3 regions of the Kitasatospora sp. NPDC001540 genome follow, and region 1 is predicted to be linked to each of the others. Evidence: riboswitches for the same ligand, from Rfam matches in the RefSeq annotation. Region 1 holds a riboswitch; each other region holds the start of a gene.
What was found. A riboswitch is a leader RNA that binds a small molecule or an ion and turns the genes downstream of it on or off. The one in region 1 is predicted to bind cyclic di-AMP.
Positions count from the first base shown of each region.

Region 1 (5,896 bases):
GAGGTCAGGGGGCCGCCCGGCGGCCGGAGTGTGACGGTCCGGTGAAGGGGGTCGTGCGGGGCGGGCCGGAAGCCCCTCGGGAGTGGACGCGGGGGTGGGGACTTCACTAGGGTCTGGCGTCAAACCTATATTCCGGACTGTCACTCGTTGGGGTGAGTCCAGCAGGAAGAAGGAGCACCCCCTTGGCCTCCCACCGCCGTCCCAAGCAGCCGAGCCGTGCGCGGATCTCCGTGTTCACCGCCGCCGCCGCGACCGCGGTCGCCCTGACGGCCCAGGCCAGCGCGCACGCCGCCCCGGCCCAGCCGAACAAGGACGAGGTCAAGGCGCAGGTCGACAAGCTGCTGGAGGAGCAGGAGCAGGCGGCCGAGAAGTACAACGGCGCCAAGGAGCGGGCCGACCAGCTGCGCAAGCAGGCCGCCGACCTGCAGGACCAGGTGGCCCGCGGCCAGGAGCAGTTGACCGAACTGGCCTCCGGGCTCTCGGTGGTGGCCGCCGACCAGTACCGGCAGGGCGGCGTCGACCCGTCGATGCAGCTGATGCTCTCCTCCGACCCGGACCAGTACCTCACCAAGGCGTCCTCCTTCGACCAGGCCGCCAGCACCCAGGCCGAGACGCTGAAGTCGCTCAAGGACCAGCAGCGCCGCCTGGACCAGCAGAAGCAGGAGGCCGCCCAGGTCCTCAGCGAGCTGGACAGCCAGACCCAGGCGCTCAACGACGCCAAGAACGACGTGAACAGCAAGCTCGCCGAGGCGCAGAAGCTGCTGGCCAAGCTGAGCGCCGCCGACCGGGCCGCGATCCTGCAGGGCAGCGGCGGCAGCGCCTCGCGCAGCGCCTCCCGGGTCGACCCGAGCACCCTGCCGCAGGCCAGCGGCTACGCGGCGACCGCCGTGGCGGCCGCGCTCGGCAAGCAGGGCTCGCCGTACGTCTGGGGCGCCACCGGGGCCAGCACCTTCGACTGCTCGGGCCTGATGGTGTGGGCGTACAAGCAGGCGGGCGTCTCGCTGCCGCGCACCTCGCAGTCGCAGGGCAGCTACGGCGTGAACGTGGGCACCGACTGGCACAACGCGCAGCCGGGCGACCTGGTCGTCTACTACAGCGACCGGCACCACGTGGGCATGTACATCGGCAACGGCCTGGTGGTGCACGCGCCGCGCACCGGTGACGTGGTGAAGACGATGAAGGTCGACACCCTGCCGATCTCCACCATCCGCCGGGTCTGACCGCCCGGCGAACCGGACAAACGCCCCGCAGGGCGACAACTGACGCCTCGTGACACGCCCGGCCGGGTCGAGATCTCCCTGTGATCTGCGACACGTCCGGGCGTGGTGTTTCTCGACCACATGGTGAGAATTACTACGCTCCGTGTAATGGATTGATCACGTTCGGTCAGATTTGCCGGGGTATTTGATTCAGAATCAGATTTTTTTCCGACAAGGATTTGAACGGATCACGGATCGGTTACTAGGGTCTTGCCTCGACCACCGCAGAGTCGATCGCCCAAGGGGGGCGGCGGCGGAGGTCGCCGCCGAGTCCGTGACGCAGCGGGCAGACCGTCAACACCGGGTCTGCTGACGGGATACCCCCGCGGGGGTGCTGTCGAACGGAGCCGGGGAACCACGTTCCCCCGGGGTGAATCGGCGCCAGGTCGACCGCCGTGCGCGGTCGGTGAGGCGCCGTAGGGCCTTTCTTCCGGCCCGAACCCGTCAGCTCACCCGGTAGGCGGTGTGAGGAAGAAGGAGTCCGCCTTCGTGGCGTCCCATCGCCGTCCCAAGCCCGTCGGCCGTGCCCGGGTCTCGATTCTCACTGCCACCGCCGCCGCTGCCGTGGCGCTGTCCGCCCAGGGCGGGGCGCACGCCGACCCCGCGCCGACCAAGGACCAGGTCAAGCAGCAGGTCGACCAGCTCAACGAAGAGGCCGAGGTCAAGACGGAGGCGCTCAACGCCTCCGTCGAGAAGCAGCAGGAGCTGCAGAAGCAGGTCGGCCAACTGCAGGACCAGCTCGCCCGGCAGCAGGAGCAGGTGACCACCGCCCAGGAGGGCCTGGCGGGCATCGCCGCCGAGCAGTACCGCACCGGCAACATGCCGCAGACCATGCAGCTGATGCTCTCCAGCAGCCCGGACGCCTTCCTCGGCCAGGCCGGCACCATGAACGCGGTCGGCTCCACCCAGGCCGACCTGCTGAAGACCTTCAAGAACGAGCAGGCCAAGCTCGACGCCCAGCGCAAGGAGGCGGAGGCCAAGCTCGCCGAGCTGGACGCCACCACCAAGTCCCTGCAGGCGGACAAGGAGGAGGTCAAGGCGAAGCTGGCCAAGGCGCAGGACCTGCTCAACACGCTGACCCAGCAGGAGCGCGAGCAGCTCGCCGCCGCCGAGGCCAAGGCCGCCGCGGACGCCAAGGCGCAGGCCGACGCCGCGCAGCGGGCCTCCCGCGACACCGTCCGGGTGGAGCTGAACGCCCCGGCGTCCTCCAGCTTCTCGGGCAACGCGGTCGGCGCGGCGGTCTCCAAGCTGGGCAGCTGGTACGCGTACGGCGCGGCCGGGCCCAGCACCTTCGACTGCTCCGGCCTGATGCAGTGGGCCTACAAGCAGGCCGGGGTCTCCATCCCGCGCACCTCGCAGGCGCAGGCCGGGGCGGGCACCAGCCTGGGCACCAACATCGCCAACGCCCGGCCGGGCGACCTGATCATCTACTACGGCGACCAGCACCACGTCGGCATGTACGTCGGCAACGGGCAGATCATCCACGCCCCGCACACCGGCGCGCAGGTCCGCTACGAGTCGGCGACGGCCATGCCGATCAACCGGATCGTCCGGATCTGACGGCCCGTCCGAGCCCGCGGCCCGGTACCCCGCACGGGGTGCCGGGCCGCTCTCGTCTGATTGTCCGATTCGCGGTCAAATATTCGGTGCTGTCGGGGTTTGGACTGGATCGTTCTGACTCGCTAACCTCTGCCCCCGGGCCCCCGCGAGGACGGCCGTCCGACCGCGGACGGCGGCGGAGGCCGGCCGCAGAACGGAGCCGTCGCACGTGTCCGTGCACCGCCGCACCCCACTGCCCGGCGTCCAGCGCCTCGCCCGGGCCCTGGCGCTCACCGCCGCGGCCACCAGCGCGCTCGGACTGACCGTGGGCGGGGCCGCCGCCGCCCCGCTCGCCCCGGCCGACCCGCCGAACCGCAGCGAGGTCAAGCAGCAGGTCGACCAGCTCTACGAGGAGGCCGAGCGGGCCTCGGAGAAGTACAACGCCGCCCAGGAGCAGCAGAGGCGGCTGCTGGCCGAGGCCGGCTCCCTGCAGGACCAGGTCGCCGCCGGGCAGGAGGAGATCAACCGGATGCGCGGCGACCTGGCCGCCGTCGCCGCCGCCCAGTACCGCAGCCAGGGCCTGGACCCCACCGTCCGCCTGATGTTCGACCAGGACCCGGCCGGGTACCTGACCGGCGCCCGCTCGCTCGAACAGGCCACCGCCCGGCAGGCCGACAGCCTGCGCGAGCTCGCCGAGCGGCAGCGGCGGCTCGACGAGCGGCGGCACGAGGCCGGGGCCAAGCTCGCCGAGCTGGAACAGGTCCGACAGGAGTTGGCCGCCGCCAAGGAGGACGTCCGCGAGCGGCTGGCCGGGGCCCAGCGGCTGCTGAACGGCCTCGCCCCCGCCGAGCGGGCCAGGATGGCCGCCGACGACGCCCGGGAGGCCAGGCAGCGCGCCGCCCGCGGCGCTGACCGGATCGACCTGGGCAACCAGCCGCCCTCCTCCGACCGCGCCGCCGTCGCGCTGGCCGCCGCCATCTCCAAGATCGGCTCCCCCTACGTCTACGGATCCACCGGCCCCGGCACCTTCGACTGCTCCGGTCTGATGTACTGGTCGTGGCGGCAGGCCGGAGTGACCCTGCCGCGGACCTCGCAGGCGCAGGCTTCGGCCGGCCGGCGGGTGAGCCTCGCCGACGCCCGGCCCGGAGACCTGGTGATCTTCTACAGCGACAGGCACCACGTCGGCATGTACGCCGGCGGGGGCGTCGTCGTGCACGCGCCCTACCCCGGCGCCCGGGTCCGGTACGAGAGCGTCAGCGCGATGCCGGTCAACACGGTGGTGCGGGTCTGAGCCTCGTCGACGAACCCCTGGTCACCGACCTGCCGCCGGCCGCCGGGCCGCCGCCGCGGGCCGGTGCCCCGCTGTCCCGGCGCGCCGCCCTGCTGCTGGCCGCCGCCGGGGCCGCCCAGCTGTCGCCGCCCCGGGCCGCGCCCGCCCGGCCGGCCCCCGCCGCCGCGCCCGCGCCCGGCGGCGGCCCGGCGCTCCCCGGGCTGCGGGAGACCGTCGAGCAGTTGCTGGACCGGCGCGGCCGGGCCGTCGCCGCGCGGGACACCGCCGGGCTGCTGGCCGTCGCCGCGGCGGGCTCCGAGGAGGCCGACCGCGACCTGCTGACCCGCACCGCCGGGCTGCGCCTCACCGCGTACGCGCTGCGGCTGACCGGCTTCGTCGAGCCGCCCGCCGACGCGGAGCGGTTCACCGTCGGCGCCGAGCTCGGCTACCGGCTGAGCGGCGTGGACGACTACCCGGCGCTGCTGGAGCGGCAGGTCGAGCTGGTGCGCGAGCCGGCCGGGTGGCGGGTGGCCCGGGAGACACCGACCGGAGCGGCCGCGCCCTGGGACCTGGGCACCGTCCAGGCGGTGGAGGGCAGGCACGGCCTGGTGCTCGGTCTCGGCGACGGCGCGGAGCTGACCGCGCTGGCCGAACTCGCCGACCGCGCGATGCCCGCGGTGGAGGCGGTCTGGGGCCCGTCGGGGGCCCGACTGGTGCTCGAACTGCCGCTCACCGAGCAGCAGTTCGCCCGCCGGATGGACGTCTCCGCGGACGCCTACCAGGGCATAGCCGCGGTCACCCTGGCGGTCGGCGGCGCCCCCGTGCACACCCCCGCCGACCGGATCGTGGTCAACCCCGACGCCTACCGGCAGCTCAGCGAACTCGGCCGCCGGGTGGTCGTCACCCACGAGGCCACCCACGTCGCCACCCGGGCCGACACCAAGCCCTGGACGCCGCTGTGGCTCTCCGAGGGCGTCGCCGACTACACCGGCTACCTGGGCGCCGGGCGCACCGCCCGGCAGATCGCCCCCGAGCTCACCAAGGACGTCCGGGCCGGGCGGGTGCCCGCCGCGCTGCCCGCCGACGACGCGTTCACGGCCGGGGCGGCGGACATCGCCCAGGCCTACGAGCAGGCCTGGATGGCCTGCGACCTGATCGCCCGCCGCTACGGGCAGGACCGGCTGGTGGCGCTCTACCGCACCGTCGGGGCCTTCGGCGAGGGCGGGCTGGAGCGTGCGATGAGAGCCCAACTCGGGACCGGCGTGGCGGAGTTCACCAGGGCCTGGATCACCGAGGTGGCCGGGCTCCGGGACTGACCGGGACCGGCCGGGACCGGCCGGGGTGCTCAGGAGGCGCCGAGCGCCCGCTCCAGGCCCGCGGCGTCCAGGAAGGCGGTGTGGGTGCCCGCGACGGTGCAGGTGTGCGCCCCGGCGACCGCCCCGGCCCGCATGCACTCCTCCACCGGGCGGCCCGCCAGCCGCCGGTGCAGGAACCCGGCGACGAAGGCGTCGCCCGCGCCGTTGCTGTCCACCACCGGCGCGCCCGGGTCGACGGTCGGGAAGTGCCGGGGCGCCTCGTCCTCGCGGGTCAGCAGGAAGGCGCCGTCCGCGCCCGCGGTGGCCACCACCAGCTCGGCCCGGCCCCGCGCCAGCACCGCGCGCATCGCCGCCTCCGGGCGGTTCGCCAGGCCCGCGGCGGAGAGGAAGACCACGTCCGAGCGGAGGGCGTAGTGCAGGTGGTGCGCGTTGACGCCGTCCCAGGCGTGCAGGTCGGTGGAGCTGGTGCGGCCCAGGCGCTCGATGTCCGGGTACATGTCCCGGTTGACGCC
Region 1 covers NZ_JBIAVO010000001.1:322,591-328,486, forward strand. The annotation lists gene ACFY00_RS01465 (NlpC/P60 family protein) at 183-1,220, shown strand; cyclic di-AMP (ydaO/yuaA leader) riboswitch at 1,585-1,738, shown strand; gene ACFY00_RS01470 (NlpC/P60 family protein) at 1,749-2,819, shown strand; gene ACFY00_RS01475 (NlpC/P60 family protein) at 3,028-4,089, shown strand; gene ACFY00_RS01480 (hypothetical protein) at 4,311-5,384, shown strand; gene ACFY00_RS01485 (carbohydrate kinase family protein) at 5,414-5,896, opposite strand, start outside.

Region 2 (5,896 bases), on a different contig from region 1:
CGACCTCCCGCACCCGCTCGACGCCGACCACCGCGTGGTGGATCCGCTCGGAGTCGTACCCGGGCAGCTCCAGGGCGATCCCGGCGACGGTGGTGACCGTCCCGGCCAGGCCGACCAGGGTCGCGCCGGAGTCCAGCGGGACGACCCCGGCGACGGTGTCCAGCGCGGCCCGGATGTCGGCCCGCGCGGCCTCGATCTGCGCCTCGGTGGGCTGTCCGCCCGCGAAGTGACGCTCCGTCATCCGCACGCAGCCGATGTCCATCGAGTACGCGGCCCGCACCTCCTGCTCGCCGAGCACGAACTCGGTGGAGCCCCCGCCCAGGTCGAACACCAGGTACGGCGGCCGGTGCGGGCCGCCGAGCAGCTCGCGGGTGGCGCCGGTGAAGGACAGCCGGGCCTCCTCCTCGCCGCTGACCACGCTCGGCGTGACGCCCAGGATCTCCTCGACCCCGGCGGTGAACTCGGCGGCGTTCTCGGCGTCCCGGGAGGCGGAGGTGGCGACCATCCGGATCCGGTCCGGGGTGACCCCGTGCGCGGCGATGACCTCCGCGTACTCGCGGCAGGCCGCGAAGGTGCGGGCCAGCGCCTCGGGGTGCAGCCGCCCGGTGCGGTCGACGTCCTGGCCGAGCCGGACGATCAGCATCCGCCGGTCCAGGTCCGTGATCCCGCCGGTGGCCGGGTCGAGGTCGGCGATCAGCAGGCGGATCGAGTTGGTGCCGCAGTCGATCGCGGCGACCCGGGTGCTGCTCACGACTCGTCCTCCGCCCCGTCGGCCCCGGCGGCCGCCTTGCGGGCGGCCCGCTCGGCGCTCAGCGCCTCCTTGGCGGCGATCACCGCGTCGTGGTCCTGCCCCGCGGCCTTGGCCCGGTTGCGGGCGACCCGCTCACCGGCCGCGTCGACCTCGGCCTCGCTGACGCACGGGCCCTTGGCCCACCACTGCTCCAGCATCCCGATCGCCTCGTCGCCGAGCGGGTTGACGCCCTCCCCGGCGGCCAGCGAGTGCCCGACCAGCACGTGCAGGCACTTGACCCGGTCGGGCATCCCGCCCGCGCTGGGGAAGCCCTCCAGCACCTCGATGGCGTCCCGGCGGGCGATGTAGTCCTCGTGCGCCCTCCGGTACGCGGCGGCGAGCTCCGGGTCCTCGGCGAGCCGGGCGGTCTGCTCCTTCATCACGCCGTCCGCCTCCAGCGTCCCGATCAGCGAGGCGGCCCGGGGGCAGGTCAGGTAGTAGAGCGTCGGGAACGGCGTGCCGTCGGGCAGCCGGGGCGCGGTCTCCACCACGTCCGGGTTGCCGCACGGGCAGCGGTGGGCGACGCCGCGCAGCCCGCGCGGGACGCGGCCGAGCTGGGCGGCGATGGCGGCGACGTCGCGCTCGGACACCTCGGGGGCGTCGGACGCGGGAGGGTTCTGGTTGCTCATCGGGAGTCTGTTCGTCTGAGGGGGCGGGGGTCGTTGGGGCTGCTCAGCGGGCCGGTCGCGGGGCGGGCAGGGCGGCGTCGGCGGCGTCCACCGAGTCCCAGAGGGTGGCGTACCAGGGCTTGACCGCCTTCGGGCGGCCGGCCGCGGCGTCGGTCGAGGGCTTCGCGCCGGGCGAGGGCTGCGGGGAGACCGAGACGAACGGGGTCTCGCCGGGCAGCGCGTAGTGCAGCCGCTCCCGGGCCTGGGCCTTGACGTACTCCGGGTCCTGCCAGCGGGCCTTCTCCCGGCGCAGCTCGTCGACCTGCTGGCGGGCGTGCTCGGCCTTGGCCCGCTGGGCGGCGATCTCGCCGCGCTGGGCGATGTACTGCCGGGCCGGGTAGGCGAGTATCGCCACCAGCGAGCACAGCACGAGCACCAGCACGGTGGCCCGGCTGGTGAAGCGCGGTCGCGCCGCCAACCCGGGAATCCTCCACTTGGCCATCTGCTCGCCCCTCCTGCGCATGCCGGTGCCCCGGCCCCACCCTACGCGGTGGGAGCCGGGGCACCGGTCACATCAAGGGGTTGTTCAGCCCTTGCTGTGCTTACTTGTCCGCAGAGCGCTGTGCTCGTCAGTTCGCAGAGCGAAACCGCGGGAACGCCGAACGGCCCGCGTACTCGGCGGCGTCGTCGAGGATCTCCTCGATGCGCAGCAGCTGGTTGTACTTGGCGACGCGCTCGGAGCGGGCCGGGGCGCCGGTCTTGATCTGGCCGCAGTTGGTGGCGACGGCGAGGTCGGCGATGGTGACGTCCTCGGTCTCGCCGGAGCGGTGCGACATCATGCAGCGGTAGCCGTTGCGCTGGGCCAGCTCGACGGCGTCCAGGGTCTCGGTGAGCGAGCCGATCTGGTTGACCTTCACCAGCAGCGCGTTGGCGGTGCCGGTCTCGATGCCCTTGCGCAGGCGCTCCGGGTTGGTGACGAACAGGTCGTCGCCGACCAGCTGGACCTTGTCGCCGATCGCGTCGGTGATGGCCTTCCAGCCGTCCCAGTCCGACTCGTCCAGCGGGTCCTCGATGGAGACCAGCGGGTAGTCGGCGACCAGCTCGGCGTAGTACGCGATCAGGTCGGCGGAGGAGAGCGCCTTGCCCTCGAACTGGTAGGCGCCGTCCTCGAAGAACTCGGAGGCGGCGACGTCCAGGGCCAGGGCGACGTCCTTGCCCGGGGTGTAGCCGGCCTTCTTGATCGCCTCGGTGATGAGGTCGAGGGCCTCGCGGTTGGAGTCCAGGTTCGGGGCGAAGCCGCCCTCGTCGCCCAGGCCGGTGGAGAGCCCGCGCTCCTTCAGCACGCCCTTGAGGGTGTGGTAGACCTCGACGCCCCAGCGGACGGCCTCGGAGAAGGACTCCGCGCCGATCGGGGCGATCATGAACTCCTGGATGTCGACGTTGGAGTCCGCGTGCGAGCCGCCGTTGAGGATGTTCATCATCGGGACGGGCAGCACGTGGGCGTTCGGGCCGCCCAGGTAGCGGAACAGCGGCAGGTCGCTGGCCTCGGAGGCGGCGTGCGCCACGGCGAGGGAGACGCCCAGGATGGCGTTGGCGCCGAGCGAGGACTTGTCCGGGGTGGCGTCCAGGTCGAGCATGGCCTGGTCGATGAGGCGCTGCTCGGTGGCGTCGTAGCCGACCAGCTCGGGGCCGATCTGCTCGATCACGGCGAGGACGGCCTTCTCGACGCCCTTGCCGAAGTAGCGGTTCTTGTCGCCGTCACGGAGCTCCAGGGCCTCGAAGGCACCGGTGGAGGCACCCGACGGGACAGCCGCGCGACCGGTGCTGCCGTCGTCGAGACCGACCTCGACCTCGACCGTGGGGTTGCCGCGGGAGTCGAGGATCTCACGGGCTACGACGACATCAATGGACGGCACGAGGCATCTCCTAGCGGAAGCGGATGTGTGGTCGTTACGACCAGAGCCTAGCCGCACACCGCGCCGCGGCCACGCTCGGCCGGGCCCCGTCTCACGGTGTGGCCGGGCTACTCATCGGTAGTTCACCTGATTGACGGCCGGTCCGCCGCCCCCGGCAGCGCGAACTGCCCGGTGCGCACCGGGAGCGGACGGAACGTCAGGGGACGCGGCCCTCGTCAGGGCGGCGGCGGGGCCTCGTCAGGCCGCCCGCCCCTCGCGTCCCGGATGCCGGGACCGGTTCCGGACCGGCTCGGGACCCGGGCTCGGACCGGGCCCGGACCGGCTCAGAGGGCGAGCACCTGGCCGGGCACGATCAGGTCGGGGTCGGCACCGATCAGCTCGTGGTTGGCCTGGTAGATCCGCTCCCAGCCGCCGGACACGTTCTGCGCGGCGGCGATGCCGGAGAGCGTGTCGCCGTCCTGGACGGTGTAACCGCCGGCGGCCGTGTTCTGCGGGGCGGCCTGGGGCTCGGCGGCCTGCGGCTCGGCGGGAGTGGCGGGGGCAGCGGGCTTCGCGGGCTTCTTCGACTGCGAGCCCTTCGGCTGCCGGGGGGCGGTCGGGCGCTCCTGGGAGCGCGAGGCGGCGTCCTCGGAGGTGTCGGCAGGCGCGCCGCCCTTGACGAGCCCGGCCCGCTTGGAGCAGACCGGCCAGGCGCCGGGGCCCTGGGAGGCGAGCACCCGCTCGGCCACCGCGATCTGCTGGGCGCGGCTGGCCTGGTCGGCGCGGGCCGCGTACTGGCCGCCGCCGAAGGCGCGCCAGGTGGAGGAGGTGAACTGCAGGCCGCCGTAGAAACCGTTCCCGGTGTTGATGCTCCAGTCGCCGCCGCTCTCGCACTGGGCCACGCGGTCCCAGGTGTCGACGGGTGCGGCTACCGCTCCGGTGGCGGCGAGCAGTGGCAGGGCCAGGCCGACCGAGGCCACGCCGGCGGCGGCGATGACCTTCTCGGCCTTGGTACTACGGCGGTGGCGGGCGGTGTTGGCGAACAGCACGGGACGTCCTCTCCGCACGCCTGCGAGGTGAGCTGTCGGGTTCGGACCGGGAGGTTGGCCCGGCCGCCGGTCGCTCCGGACGCGGTTGCGCCCGCCGCTCGGCGGCCTCACCCCAAGCCGTTGGGACTACGGCGTTCACACTGGTTCCCCCGCTCCTGTCCGGTACCTGGTAGGTGGCCCGAGGACGCGGCGGACAGGACTCGGCGTGCCGCGATCGGGGCCCGCAGCTGCGGGCATGTCGGAGAGTAGGCAAAGCTGACGAGCAATCACAAGCTCATATCACCATGATCACGCCGAAATTACGGATCCTCGAATCTCGTACACGAACGATCCAGGTATGTCCGGATTCGTTCCGAACCGGCGTGCGACGCGCGCCCCCGCCCCGGCGCGTCGTCGGCCCGGTCGGACGGCGTGTCGCGGGTGCCGAAACGGCGTCAGCGGGGCGTGAAGGAGACCGGGAGGTCGCGCAGACCGCGCATGATCAGTCCGCCCCGCCAGCGCAGGTCCGCCGGATCGGCGGCCAACCGGACGTCCGGAAGCCTGGTCAGTAGGCTGCCGATCGCGCGCTGCCCCTCAAGCCGGGCCAGCGGGGCGCCGATGCAGTAGTGGATGCCGTGACCGAAACCCAGGTGCGGGTTGTCCGAGCGGGCCAGGTCGAGGGTGTTCTCGGCGGAGAACCGGGCCGGGTCGCGGTCCGCCGCGGCCAGCACCACCAGCACCGGGTCGCCGACCGGGATGTCCACCCCGCCGATGGCCAGCGGCGCGGTGGCGAACCGCCAGGTGGCCAGCTCCACCGGGCCGTCGTAGCGCAGGAGTTCCTCGACGCCGGTCTCCAGCAGGCCCGACTCGCCGCGGTCCAGCGACTGCTGGAGCAGGGTGCGCTGGTCCGGGTTGCGCAGCAGCGCGTACATGCCGTTGCCGATGAGGTTGATGGTGGTCTCGAAGCCGGCGAAGAGCAGGATGAAGGCCATCGCCGCGGCCTCGTTCTCGGTCAGGTGCTCGCCGTGGTCACCGGCCCGGATCAGGCCGGAGATCAGGTCGTCGCCCAGGTCGGCCCGCTTGCGGTGGATCAGGTCGGCCAGGTAGCCGCGGATCTGCTTGACCGCGCGGCCGACCCCTCCCCTCTTACCGCCGGTGTGGCGGATCATCATGCCCGCCCAGTCGCGCAGGTCGTCCTGGTCCTCGGCGGGGACGCCGAGCAGGTCGCAGATCGCGTAGATGGGGAGCGGGAAGGCGAACTCGTGGATCAGGTCGGCCTCGCCGCGGGCCGCGAAGGAGTCGATCAGCCGGTCGGTGAGCTGCTGCACCCGCGGCTCGAACTCGGCCACCCGGCGCGGGGTGAACGCCTTGGAGACCAGGCGGCGCAGCCGGGTGTGGTCGGGCGGGTCGATGTTCAGCAGGTGGGTCATCAGGTCGGCCTGCCGCTCCCCCGGGATGCCGACCCGGCCGCTGCGGTGGGCCTGCTCGCTGTGGTGCGCCGGGTTCTTCGACAGCCGGGCGTCCGCCAGCGCCTGCCGCGCGTCCGCGTAGCGGGTGACCAGCCAGGCGTCCACC
Region 2 covers NZ_JBIAVO010000017.1:35,942-41,837, reverse strand. The annotation lists gene ACFY00_RS20740 (exopolyphosphatase) at 1-751, opposite strand, end outside; gene ACFY00_RS20735 (DUF501 domain-containing protein) at 748-1,419, opposite strand; gene ACFY00_RS20730 (septum formation initiator family protein) at 1,463-1,900, opposite strand; gene eno (phosphopyruvate hydratase) at 2,028-3,314, opposite strand; gene ACFY00_RS20720 (transglycosylase family protein) at 3,638-4,342, opposite strand; cyclic di-AMP (ydaO/yuaA leader) riboswitch at 4,346-4,544, opposite strand; gene ACFY00_RS20715 (cytochrome P450) at 4,777-5,896, opposite strand, start outside.
Region 2: another riboswitch for cyclic di-AMP. It lies ahead of ACFY00_RS20720 (transglycosylase family protein); the one in region 1 lies ahead of ACFY00_RS01470 (NlpC/P60 family protein).

Region 3 (5,896 bases), on a different contig from region 1:
CAGCACGAAGCACAGGGACACCCCCACCCCCGTGACCGCCTCCAGCACGGCGATCGCCCAGACCGGCGCGCCGGACCCGATGATCAGCGCCTGGCAGGAGGCGACCGCCAGCGCCACGGCCGCGACCGCCATCGGGCGGGCCGGTTTCAGGCGGTAGGCGCACACGTCTCCCACGATCGAGCCGAGGCCGAACGCGATGACCACCACGGTCCACGCACCGGCCCCGCCCCATTCGCGCTCCGCCAGCACCGGCCCGAGCACGAACACCGAGGGCAGCACCACCACGTGGTAGACCGCCAGCGCCAGCATCCCCGCCCAGACCCACGTCCGGCTGCGCACCTGCTGCCAGCCGACCCGGAGCTCGGCCAGGAACCCGAGCCGCGCACCTCGCTCCGCCCCGCCACCGGCGCCGTCCACCACGTCGGCCGCCGGGCCACTGACCGCCGGGCCGCCGACCGCGCCCAGCCGAGCCAACACGGCCGCACTGACCGCGAAACTCGCGGCGTCCATCGCCAGTGCCCCGCCCGGGCCGACCGCGGCGATCAGCAGGCCGGCCAGCGCGGGCCCGACCACCAGGCTGCTCGACTGCACGAACCCGCGCAGTGCGTTCGCCTCGCGCAGTCGGTCGGCGGGGACGAGCAGGGGCAGCAGCCCGGTGGAGGCGGGCAGGAAGAAGGCGTCGGCGACACCGAACAGCGCCATCAGCAACGCCAGCACCCCGACCCGGGCGGTACCGGTGAACAGCAGCACCGCGACGGCCGCCTGCACGGCGCACCGCACCAGGTCGGAGGCCAGCATGATCCGCTGTCTCGGCAGTCTGTCCGCCCAGACTCCCCCGGCCAGCGTGAACACCAGCAGCGGGAGCAGCCCGGCGGCCGTGACCAGCCCGACGTCGGCCGCCGAGCCCCCGATCGACAGCACCGCGAAGGGCAGCGCCACGAACGACACCCGGTCGCCCAGGACCGACAGCGCCTGGCCGACGAACAGCCGGGCGAACTGGCGCTCGACACGGAGCACTTCAGGAATCACGACACCCACGGGACCTCCTCGACGAACCCGGCGACTCGGCTGACGCAGCGAGCAGGGCGATCGTAGGAAGGCCCCCGGCCCCCTGTCGCGTGATTTATCCGCAACGCCACCAATGCCCCTTTTCCGTCGAACTCCCGTCAGCAGAAGGGGACTTGACTCCGACCTCCCACCTCACGGCCGAACCCGGGCGCGGGCCTTCCCTCTTGCCCTCCCTCCCAATCCCACCGATCGGCCAGACTTCTCCAGCCGATCCGCCGACCCCTCCCTCCGTCTGACGGACGTCCACCTCCGCCCGAAGCGCCGTCAACAGGTCGCCCACGCACCAGGCGGCAACCGGCGTGACGAGGACGTGATCCTGGCGCGACGCGCTTGTGATTGCCACGTTCGAGTGAATAGGCTCCTCCCAGCCCGCACCGCCGGGCCCCGCGCGCGAATACGCCGAACCCCGTCCGCCGCGCTGTCGGGTCGACCACCACCACCCTTGGACGGGGGCGGGGGAACCACGATTGTTGCCGTTCCCCACGGCTAGGGGTGAAGCCGTCCGCGCCGGGTGACCGGGGCGTGGCGGCCGGGCCTCCTCCCGGTCCGAACCCGACAGCTCACCTCGCAGGCGTGCGGAGAGGATCCTGCATGCTCTTCACGGGTTCGGGACGTCACCGCCGGCAGGGCCCGGCGGAGAAGGCCGCCGAGCGCGCGATCGCGGCGGCCGGCGTGGCCGGCGTCGGCATCGCCCTGCCGCTGCTCGCCGCGACCGGCGCACACGCCGCTCCCAGCGCGGTCTGGGACCGGGTCGCCGACTGCGAGAGCGGAGGGAACTGGGCCTCCAACCCGGGCAACGGCCTCTACGGCGGCCTGCAGATCAACGCCCAGCGCTGGACCGACTACGGCGGCACCCAGTACGCCCCGCTGCCGAACGGGGCCACCCGCAGCCAGCAGATCGCCGTGGCCGAGCGCATCCTGGCCACCGAGGGCCCCTCGCCCTGGTCCGCCTGCGCGGACGACGCGGGCCTGAACACCGCCACCGCACCGGGCGTCGTCGACGACAACGACTCCGCGGACGAGACGGGTTCGCTGCGCGGCGCCCGCGGCGTCGCAGCGGTCAACGCCGCCCCGGACGGCAGCACCGTCCCGGCCGGGAACGCCGCACCGGTCTTCTCCGGCCTGCCCGGCTACGACCCGGTCTCCCACGTGTACTGGTACGAGAAGAACGGTGCCTGGTTCTGGACCAGCCACCAGAGCCTGTACGAGCGCTACATGCAGCTGGCCCACCCCCACCCCCAGCCGCAGCCGAGCACCCCCGCCCCGGACGCCCAGGCCACGCCGACCCTCCCGCCGACCGCCCCCGGCGTCCCGCTGCTGCCCGCCGACCCGAGCGCCACGCCCAGCCCGAGCACCCCCGCCGACGGCGGCAACGCCAATGGCAGCGGCGACGGCACCTCGAACGGGAACAACGGGAACGGCAACGGAGACGGGAGCAACCCCGGAAACGGGAACGGGAACGGAAGCGGTCTGATCCCCACCCTCCCGGTCATCCCCTCCCCCAGTCCGTCGGCCGACCCCGGCACCGGCACCGGCACCACCCCCGAGGCCACCCCCAGCGGCACCACGGCGCCCCCCACCGCGGGCGCGTCCACCGCTCCGGCGACCTCGGCGGCCTCGGCAGCCCCCGCGACCCCGACCCCGGCCGCCCCAGCAGCCCCGGCACCGGCCGCAACCGCCGCCCCGTCCGCGCAGGCGTACACCGTCAACCCCGGTGACACGCTGGCCGCGATCGCCCGCGAGCACGCCGTGGGCGGCGGCTGGTCCGAGCTCTACAAGTCGAACCAGCAGGTGGTCGGCGAGAACCCGGACCTGATCCGCCCCGGTCAGGTGCTGGACCTGGGCTGACCCCCGCTCCGCCGGTGCGCGCCCGGCTGAGCCGCCGTCACTTCGGGACGGCGGCCAGCCCGGTGCAGCCGCGCAGGCCGTCGCGGCGCTGCTGGGCGGCCTTCGCGGCGCTGCCGGTCTGCGGGACGGGCACGCCGCGGCCGTCGATGTGGGCGGGGGTGAAGTCCTCGCCGGTGACGCGGCCGTCCGCGGTGACGGTGAGCGTGGTGACGCCGGTCTCGTCGGAGGCGGTGTAGTTCGAGGTGCCGTACCAGAGGAAGTTGCCGAAGCCGTACGACACGTAGGTCTTCCCGAGCATGCCCGCGCCGAGCATGGTGTGGGCGTGGGTGCCGACCACGGCGGTCGCTCCGGCGTCGGCGAGCTCCTTGGCGAGGCCGGTCTGCGCGCGGGTCGGGCAGGCCACGCCCTCGTCGCCCCAGTGCAGGTAGACCAGGACCACGGGCGCCTGCGCCTTCGCCGCGGCGACGGCGCGCAGCAGCGCGTTCTCGTCGAGGGCGGAGGCGATGCCGGGCTTGTGGGCGCCGGCCCGCCACTTCTGGTTGGTGATCTCGTTGACCTGGCTGGCCGCCAGGACGGCGACCTTCACGCCGCGCACGGTGGTGACGTACGGGGCGTACGCCTCCTCGGCGTCCTTGCCGATGCCGATCACCGGTATCGGGGAGGCGGCCTTGGCGGCGAGGGTGTCGGCAAGGCCGTCGGGGCCGAAGTCGACGGCGTGGTTGTTGGCCTGGGAGACCACGTCGACGCCCGCGTCCTTGAGCGCGTCGAGCGCCTTGGGCGTCGTGCGGAAGGTGTAGGTCTTGGGCTCGGCCTTGCCCCGGCCGGTGATCGCGGTCTCCAGGTTGAGCACCGCGAGGTCGGCGGCGGACAGCGTGCCGGAGATCGGGCCGAGGGCGGTGTCGGCCTTGGCGGCGCCGAGCCGGGAGGCGGTGCGCCCCTCGAAGTGGACGTCTCCGGCGAACGCCACCGTGATGCTGCCGCCCGTACCGGTGCCCGCCGGAGCGCCGCCCTCCGACGCCCCGGGGGCCGGTCCGGTGGGCGCGGCGGTCGCGGCGCCCGTGGGTTCGGGTGTGCCGGAGGCCGGGGCGGCGGTGGCCGCGCCGCTGGCGGCCCGGTCCGCGGAGGGCTCCGGTCCGCCGCATCCGGCGACGGTGCTGAGCAGCAGGACGGTGGCGGCGGCAGCGGCTGTGCCGGCCGTGGCGCGGTGCATGAACGGACCCCCCGGTGGTTCGGTGACGACGCACTTTATCCGCGTCGTTCGAACACCGGAAGCCCACACCGACACCGAATGATCACGATCCGGGAACCGGACCGGACGGCTCCGCCCCCGCGGCACCCCGGGGGCGCCCGCTCAGGCCACCACTCCGGCGGCGCGCAGCAGCCAGCGGTTGGTCCGGCCGACCAGCCCGGCCCGGTCGAGCACGGAGACGACCTTCTGCGCCATCTCGACCTTGGTGGCCCGCCAGCGCGGGTTGGCGCGGGCCGCGGCCTTGCCGACCTTGGGGTCGATGCCGACGGCGGCGTAGAGCCGGGGGTGGATCAGCGCGGTGGTGGCGTAGTAGACGATCAGTCCGATGAACAGCTGCTCGTACCGGCGACGTACCGGGCCGAGGCGCTTGCGGACGAGCTCCTCGCGGGCGTAACTGATGTGCCGGGCCTCCTCGATGACGTGGATCCGGGAGACCTGGCGGGTGAGCGGCTGGAGGGTCTCGTCGTTCATCACCTCGCGCTGGAAGGCGTCCAGGATCTCCTCGACGTACATGGTGCCGCCGAAGGTCTGGCTGTGGGTGGAGATCGCCTTGAACAGCCGGCCGAGGTTGTGGGCGACGAACCCGGCGCCGTACGCGGGGACGCCCATCTTGGCGATCATGCGGGCGAACATGATCGAGTGCCGGCACTCGTCGGCGATCTCGGTGAGCGCGTACTGGACGTGGTTGCTGGTCGGGTCCCGGTCGAAGGCGTGGCGCAGCAGCATCTGCATGAGGATCTCCTCGAACCAGATGCCGACGCTGGCGATGGAGGCGACCTCGTGCTTGGAGAGTTCGATCCGCTGCTCCTCGCTCATCCGCTCCCAGAGGTCGGTGCCGTAGAGGGAGAGGTGGCGGGGCGGGCAGTAGTAGGCGCCGGGGACGGGGTCGGCGTCCCAGTCGACGTCCGTGAGGGGGTTGAACGAGAGCTTCGCGGAGGAGGCGAGCAGGCGTTCGGCGGTGCGCTCCCGGTCGGGGGCGGTGCGGGCAGGGTGGGGCGACATGCCGGCTCCTTCGCGGTGGGGGCGGAGAGGGTGGAGTGGTGGCCCTGCCGTGAAGGTAGAAGTTATTAGACTTTCCGTCAATACAGCACGCGCGAAGCGGCCCCGACCGGCGCCTGACGGTCCGCCTGCCCCGTGCTCCCCGGCCCTACCAGCCCGCCGGGTCCTGCCAGGCCGCCAGCACCCGGCCGCTGGTGAAGCGCCGCCGCCGTCCGTCCACCGGGTCGGTGAACTCCAGCGAGCGCGCCAGCAGTTGCAGCGGGCGCCGGTAGTCCTCGGGGTCGCCCTCGCCCAGCACCTCGGGGTAGAGCGGGTCGCCCAGGATCGGCAGGCCCAGCCCGTTCATGTGCACCCGCAGCTGGTGGGTGCGCCCGGTGCGCGGGGCGAGGCGGTAGCGGCCCAGGCCGTCGCGGGCCTCGGCCAGTTCGATCCGGCTCTCCGCGTTGGGCTCGCCGGACTCCTCGTACGCGTCGAGCCGGCCGCGGTCCTTGCGGATCCGGCTGCGCACCACGGCGGGCAGCCGGGCCGCCGCGCCCTCCTCGTACCGGGCGATCGCCTCGTACTCCTTGACGGCCTCGCGGCGCTCGAACAGGCCCTGGTAGGCGCCGCGGAGCGCGGGGTCGGCGACGAACAGCACCACGCCCGCGGTGAGCCGGTCCAGGCGGTGGGCGGGGCTGAGCCGGGGCAGGCCGAGGTCGCGGCGCAGCCGGGCGAGGGCGGTCTCGGTGGCGT
Region 3 covers NZ_JBIAVO010000028.1:1,032-6,927, forward strand. The annotation lists gene ACFY00_RS27445 (MFS transporter) at 1-1,038, opposite strand, end outside; cyclic di-AMP (ydaO/yuaA leader) riboswitch at 1,493-1,656, shown strand; gene ACFY00_RS27450 (transglycosylase family protein) at 1,660-2,916, shown strand; gene ACFY00_RS27455 (CapA family protein) at 2,954-4,126, opposite strand; gene ACFY00_RS27460 (diiron oxygenase) at 4,268-5,167, opposite strand; gene ACFY00_RS27465 (pseudouridine synthase) at 5,313-5,896, opposite strand, start outside.
Region 3: another riboswitch for cyclic di-AMP. It lies ahead of ACFY00_RS27450 (transglycosylase family protein); the one in region 1 lies ahead of ACFY00_RS01470 (NlpC/P60 family protein).